DNA from 2 places in the Fictibacillus sp. S7 genome. Region 1 is predicted to be linked to the other one. Evidence: a T-box and tRNA genes for the amino acid it is inferred to sense, from the RefSeq annotation. Region 1 holds a T-box; the other holds one or more tRNA genes.
The links. A T-box is a leader RNA that pairs with one kind of tRNA and senses whether it is charged. The one in region 1 lies ahead of ileS (isoleucine--tRNA ligase), so its partner is inferred to be a tRNA-Ile.
Positions count from the first base shown of each region.

Region 2: it encodes a tRNA-Ile, which carries the amino acid that the T-box ahead of ileS (isoleucine--tRNA ligase) is inferred to sense. The anticodon was not compared.

Region 1 covers NZ_QJKL01000001.1:1,266,247-1,269,902, reverse strand. The annotation lists gene DMO16_RS06410 (YggS family pyridoxal phosphate-dependent enzyme) at 1-13, shown strand, start outside; gene DMO16_RS06405 (cell division protein SepF) at 27-455, shown strand; gene DMO16_RS06400 (YggT family protein) at 480-761, shown strand; gene DMO16_RS06395 (RNA-binding protein) at 777-1,550, shown strand; gene DMO16_RS06390 (DivIVA domain-containing protein) at 1,633-2,130, shown strand; T-box leader at 2,185-2,412, shown strand; gene ileS (isoleucine--tRNA ligase) at 2,475-3,656, shown strand, end outside.
Region 2 covers NZ_QJKL01000001.1:2,752,456-2,756,111, reverse strand. The annotation lists rRNA gene DMO16_RS14225 (16S ribosomal RNA) at 45-1,592, shown strand; tRNA gene DMO16_RS14220 (tRNA-Ile) at 1,683-1,759, shown strand; tRNA gene DMO16_RS14215 (tRNA-Ala) at 1,784-1,859, shown strand; rRNA gene DMO16_RS14210 (23S ribosomal RNA) at 2,048-3,656, shown strand, end outside.

The DNA of each region.
Region 1 (3,656 bases):
CAAAGAATTTTAGGAGGTGCCAATCCATGAGTATAAAAAACAAATTCAAGAGGTTCTTCGATCTTGAAGAAGACGAATATGTATATGAAGAGGTTGTAGAAGAAAACGGGGCGGAAATGGAAGAAGGTGAAACCATGCCTGCCCACAGCAAAAAAAACAAGCAGAATGTTGTCAGTCTGCAAAGTGTTCACCAGCAGTCCAAGGTGGTGCTGCTTGAGCCGAGAGTATATGCCGAGGCGCAGGATATTGCAGATCAACTGAAAAACAGGCGTGCGGTTGTTATGAACCTGCAGCGCATTCCCCATGACCAGGCAAAGCGGATCGTTGACTTTTTAAGTGGGACCGTGTACGCGATTGGAGGAGACATTCAAAAGTTAGGTCCGAATACATTTCTATGCACACCGGAAAATGTAGATATATCCGGCTCGATTTCAGAAATGCTTGAAGGCGAATAATAAGAACGAGGACGGTGGCATTTATTGGTTGTTTACCAGATTGGAAATTTAATTACTGAACTTATCGGCATCTATCGGTATGTTATTATCGCGTACATATTAATGTCCTGGTTCCCGAGCGCAAGGGAATCATCGATCGGACAATTCATAGCAAGAATTGTAGAACCCTATCTGGCTCCCTTCAGAAGGATCATTCCGCCGCTTGGCATGATCGACATTTCGCCGATTGTGGCCTTATTCGCGTTAACGTTTGCCTCTGCCGGTGTTCGAATTGTATTTAATTGGATCGCCCAGTCCGTATATTAAAGGCAGCGTGGAAAAATGAGTATATATCAGCATTTTCGCAAAGAAGAATATCCTTTTATTGATCAGGTATTGCAATGGAAAGATGAAGCTGAGGAGCGGTATTCGGTCAAGCTGACGGATTTTCTTGATCCGAGGGAGCAGGATATCGCCCAAAGCATCATCGGAAAGGATTCAGAAGCCTCTCTTTCGTTTTGGGGAGGCTCTTCTTTTTCGGAGAGAAAAAGAGCCCTCATCTATCCTTCCTATTTCCAGCCCGAGCCCAAAGATTTTGAGGTGTCGATCCTGGAAGTCCGCTATCCATCCAAATTCGTCAGCATTGAACACCGTGATGTTCTTGGTTCTCTCATGAACCTCGGAATCAAGCGGGGGAAATTTGGTGACATCATCCAAAATGGGGACAAGCTCCAGCTCATTGCAGCGGAAGAAATCAGTGATTATGTACTGCTGAATGTGGATCGCATCGGCAAAGCGGGCGTAAAGCTTGAAAGAGTTTCAGAAGGCGATTTGATGAAATCAACAGAGTCTTATGAAATAAGGGAGGGCACCGTATCGTCCCTCAGGCTTGATGTTGTCTTGTCGGAAATCTACAATCTGTCCCGTTCCAAAGTTAACCCGCTCATTCAGAGTTCAAAAGTAAAAGTGAACTGGAGAGTGACCGAAGAGGTGTCTTTCCCGGTCGAAGCGGGTGATTATTTATCTGTGAGAGGATTCGGGCGCAGCAAGCTTATGGCCATCGAAGGAAAAACAAAAAAAGATAAATGGCGTATTCAATATGGAGTTTTACAATAATTTATTCCCAATAGAAGGAATGGCATTACGATTGTCGAAACTAGGTAGATAAGAGAAAGCATCATTAGTGGAGGTGGCTTAAATGCCTTTAACACCGTTAGATATACACAATAAAGAGTTTACAAGGGGATTTCGCGGATATAATGAAGATGAGGTAAATGATTTTCTTGATCAGGTGATTAAGGATTATGAGCTCGTGATCCGTGAGAAAAGACACCTTGAAGAGACAGTCGAAAAATTGGAAGAGAAGCTTTCCTATTTTAAAAATATCGAAGAGACACTCAACAAATCCATTCTGGTTGCTCAGGAAACAGGCGAGGAAGTTAAGCGAAGTGCAACCAAGGAAGCCAGGCTGATTGTAAAGGAAGCGGAAAAGAACGCGGACCGCATCATCAATGAATCTCTGGCAAAATCCAGAAAAGTCGCCATGGAAATTGAAGAATTGAAAAAACAGTCTTCGGTCTACCGTACACGGTTTCGCATGCTGATTGAAGCACAGCTGGAAATGCTGAAGAATGAGGACTGGGATGCCCTTCATCCGGCTGACCCGGCGGAAGAATATGAACTGGAGATGAAGTAGAACGCTTGACGTTTAAGCTTCCTGCGCATATAATTTTTAAAAGATTATCATATAGAGCAAACGATGAAGGGGAAAGTACGAACAGCACCCATTTTGAAGAAAGCGAGCCGGTGATGGTGGAAGACCGGTAAATGGCCTGTACGGAAGATCACCCCGGAGTTTCCAAGCTGAACGGATTAAAGTAAGCCTGGCGTTACTTCACGATACGACGACAAAGCGGGTTTTCAATATGGTTTGAAAACCTATTAGGGTGGTACCGCGGGTGGCCTTCTCGTCCCTTTATGTGACGAGAAGGCCTTTTTGTATGCTTGAAATGATTTTTTTATTGATACAGGAGGATGACAATGAATTACAAAGACACATTATTGATGCCAAAAACGGAATTTCCGATGCGGGGTAACCTGCCTCAAAGGGAGCCGCAGGTACAAGAGAAGTGGGAAGAACTGAACATCTACCAAAAGGTTCAGGAACATACAAAAGGGCGTCCTTCGTTTATTCTTCATGACGGACCTCCATATGCAAACGGCGATATCCACGTTGGCCATGCGGAAAATAAAATCTTAAAGGACATCATCGTCCGCTACAAATCAATGAATGGATATAATGCACCTTATGTTCCGGGCTGGGATACTCATGGACTTCCGATTGAAACGGCTTTAACTAAAAGCGGTAAAGTCAAAAGGAAAGAAATGTCGGTAGCGGAGTTCCGCAAAAAATGTGAGGAGTATGCTCTGACACAAGTTGACCGCCAGCGCGGGCAGTTTAAACGCCTTGGCGTGCGCGGTGATTGGGAAAACCCGTATATCACACTGAACAAAGCCTATGAAGCCCGCCAGATCGAGGTTTTTGGCGAGATGGTAAAGAGAGGATTTATCTACAAAGGCTTAAAACCGGTGTATTGGTCACCATCCTCAGAGTCTGCTTTGGCTGAAGCTGAGATCGAATATTACGACAAACGGTCTGCCTCCATTTATGTGGCATTTCCGGTAAAAGACGGCAAAGGCGTACTGGATCAGGATGTGAGCATCGTGATCTGGACCACAACACCGTGGACAATTCCTGCAAACCTTGGGATTTCTGTTCACCCTGATCTGGATTATGTTGTTGTAGAGGCAGCAGGAAGAAAGCTTCTTGTCGCCCAGGCACTTCTGGAACAGCTGCAAAAAGAATTGGAGTGGAACGAGGTTTCTGTTCTCCAAACGGTAAAAGGAAAAGAGCTTGAATATGTGGTGGCAAAGCATCCATTCTATGACCGTGATTCACTGGTGATGTGTGGAGAGCATGTAACCACGGATGCAGGTACCGGAGCTGTTCATACAGCACCAGGACACGGGGAGGATGACTTCCTTGTCGGAAAACGATACAACCTGGATGTCCTTTGCCCTGTGGATGACCGCGGAGTCCTGACAAAAGAAGCACCTGGTTTTGAAGGCCTGTTTTATGATGAAGCGAACAAAAACATTACTCAAAAGCTTGAAGAAGCAGGGGCACTGTTGAAATTATCGTTCATTACCCACTCCTATCCG
Region 2 (3,656 bases), 1.5 Mb from region 1:
CATCAATTTCTTATTTTTAAACATTAAGAGCTATATCAAACACTTTATTGGAGAGTTTGATCCTGGCTCAGGATGAACGCTGGCGGCGTGCCTAATACATGCAAGTCGAGCGAATGACGAGGAGCTTGCTCCTCTGATTTAGCGGCGGACGGGTGAGTAACACGTGGGTAACCTGCCTGTAAGACGGGGATAACTCCGGGAAACCGGAGCTAATACCGGATGATAACGAGAAGCGCCTGCTTCTTTTTTGAAAGTCGGTTTCGGCTGACGCTTACAGATGGGCCCGCGGCGCATTAGCTAGTTGGTGAGGTAACGGCTCACCAAGGCGACGATGCGTAGCCGACCTGAGAGGGTGATCGGCCACACTGGGACTGAGACACGGCCCAGACTCCTACGGGAGGCAGCAGTAGGGAATCTTCGGCAATGGACGAAAGTCTGACCGAGCAACGCCGCGTGAGCGATGAAGGCCTTCGGGTCGTAAAGCTCTGTTGTCAGAGAAGAACAAGTACCGGAGTAACTGCCGGTACCTTGACGGTACCTGACCAGAAAGCCACGGCTAACTACGTGCCAGCAGCCGCGGTAATACGTAGGTGGCAAGCGTTATCCGGAATTATTGGGCGTAAAGCGCGCGCAGGCGGTTTCTTAAGTCTGATGTGAAAGCCCACGGCTCAACCGTGGAGGGTCATTGGAAACTGGGAGACTTGAGTGCAGGAGAGAAAAGTGGAATTCCACGTGTAGCGGTGAAATGCGTAGAGATGTGGAGGAACACCAGTGGCGAAGGCGGCTTTTTGGCCTGTAACTGACGCTGAGGCGCGAAAGCGTGGGGAGCAAACAGGATTAGATACCCTGGTAGTCCACGCCGTAAACGATGAGTGCTAGGTGTTGGGGGGATCCACCCTCAGTGCTGACGTTAACACATTAAGCACTCCGCCTGGGGAGTACGGCCGCAAGGCTGAAACTCAAAGGAATTGACGGGGGCCCGCACAAGCAGTGGAGCATGTGGTTTAATTCGAAGCAACGCGAAGAACCTTACCAGGTCTTGACATCCTCTGACCACTTGAGAGATCACGCTTTCCCCTTCGGGGGACAGAGTGACAGGTGGTGCATGGTTGTCGTCAGCTCGTGTCGCGAGATGTTGGGTTAAGTCCCGCAACGAGCACAACCCTTGACCTTAGTTGCCAGCATTCAGTTGGGCACTCTAAGGTGACTGCCGGTGACAAACCGGAGGAAGGTAGGGATGACGTCAAATCATCATGCCGCTTATGACCTGGGCTACACACGTGCTACAAGGGGTGGTACAAAGGGTTGCGAAGCCGCGAGGCCGAGCCAATCCCAAAAAGCCACTCTCAGTTCGGATTGTAGGCTGCAACTCGCCTACATGAAGCCGGAATTGCTAGTAATCGCGGATCAGCATGCCGCGGTGAATACGTTCCCGGGCCTTGTACACACCGCCCGTCACACCACGAGAGTTTGTAACACGCGAAGTCGGTGGGGTAACCTTTTGGAACCAGCCGCCGAAGGTGGGACAGATGATTGGGGTGAAGTCGTAACAAGGTAGCCGTATCGGAAGGTGCGGCTGGATCACCTCCTTTCTATGGAGACATGAGCACTCAGGTGCCTCATGAATCTTACTCTGAGCATTTGTTTGGTTTTGAGAGAACTTCTCTCTATATATGGTGCATGGGCCTATAGCTCAGCTGGTTAGAGCGCACGCCTGATAAGCGTGAGGTCGATGGTTCGAGTCCATTTAGGCCCACCATACACATTCTAATAAAGACAAGATGGGGCCTTAGCTCAGCTGGGAGAGCGCCTGCCTTGCACGCAGGAGGTCAGCGGTTCGATCCCGTTAGGCTCCACCATTAGACAATGCTGTTGACATTTTCTTTTTTAGTCGGTATTATATAAAAGTTGTCTCTTGAAGGCAACACCGATGAAATGCACGTCATGTTCCTTGAAAACTAGATAACGAAACATCCAAACAAGCCAACTAATTCATTAGTTGTGCGCTGATTTAGTGATTTTTTTACGATCTTACGATCGTGTTAAAGGTTAAGCTAGAAAGGGCGCACGGTGGATGCCTTGGCACTAGGAGCCGAAGAAGGACGGGACGAACACCGATATGCCTCGGGGAGCTGTAAGTAAGCGTTGATCCGGGGATTTCCGAATGGGGGAACCCACCATCCGTAATGGGATGGTATCCATATCTGAATACATAGGATATGAGAAGGCAGACCCGGGGAACTGAAACATCTAAGTACCCGGAGGAAGAGAAAGCAAATGCGATTTCCTGAGTAGCGGCGAGCGAAACGGAAACAGCCCAAACCAGAGGGCTTGCCCTCTGGGGTTGTAGGATACTCTACATGGAGTTACAAAGGAACGGGGTAGATGAAGCGGTCTGGAAAGGCCGGCCAAAGAAGGTAACAGCCCTGTAGTTGAAACTTCGTTCCCTCCTGAGTGGATCCTGAGTACGGCGGGACACGTGAAACCCCGTCGGAATCCGGGAGGACCATCTCCCAAGGCTAAATACTCCCTAGTGACCGATAGTGAACCAGTACCGTGACGGAAAGGTGAAAAGCACCCCGGAAGGGGAGTGAAAGAGATCCTGAAACCGTGTGCCTACAAGTAGTTGGAGCCCACTAACGGGCGACAGCGTGCCTTTTGTAGAATGAACCGGCGAGTTACGATAACATGCAAGGTTAAGCCGAGAAGGCGGAGCCGCAGCGAAAGCGAGTCTGAATAGGGCGCCATAGTACGTTGTCGTAGACCCGAAACCGTGTGATCTACCCATGTCCAGGGTGAAGTTCAGGTACCACTGAATGGAGGCCCGAACCCACGCACGTTGAAAAGTGCGGGGATGAGGTGTGGGTAGGGGTGAAATGCCAATCGAACACGGAGATAGCTGGTTCTCCCCGAAATAGCTTTAGGGCTAGCCTCGCGGCTAGAGTCCTGGAGGTAGAGCACTGATTGGATTAGGGGCCCCCACAGGGTTACCGAATTCAGTCAAACTCCGAATGCCAGAGACTTATCCGCGGGAGTCAGACTGCGAGTGATAAGATCCGTAGTCAAGAGGGAAACAGCCCAGACCATCAGCTAAGGTCCCAGAGTATACGTTAAGTGGGAAAGGATGTGGAGTTGCCCAGACAACCAGGATGTTGGCCTAGAAGCAGCCACCATTTAAAGAGTGCGTAATAGCTCACTGGTCGAGTGACTCTGCGCCGAAAATGTGCCGGGGCTAAACGTATCACCGAAGCTATGGATTGTACCGTCAGGTACAGTGGTAGGGGAGCGTTCGAAGTGCGGCGAAGTCAGACCGGACGGACTGGTGGAGCGCCTTGAAGTGAGAATGCCGGTATGAGTAGCGAAAGACAAGTGAGAATCTTGTCCATCGAAAGCCTAAGGTTTCCTGAGGAAGGCTCGTCCGCTCAGGGTTAGTCGGGACCTAAGCCGAGGCCGAAAGGCGTAGGCGATGGCCAACAGGTTGAAATTCCTGTACTACCTCCTTTCCGTTTGAACGACGGGGGGACGCAGGAAGGTAGGGAGAGCGCGCGAATGGAAATGCGCGTCTAAGCAGTTAGGTTGATTGTGAGGCAAATCCCGCAATCGTGAAGGCTGAGCTGTGACGGCGAGGGAAATTACAGTACCGAAGTCCCTGATCC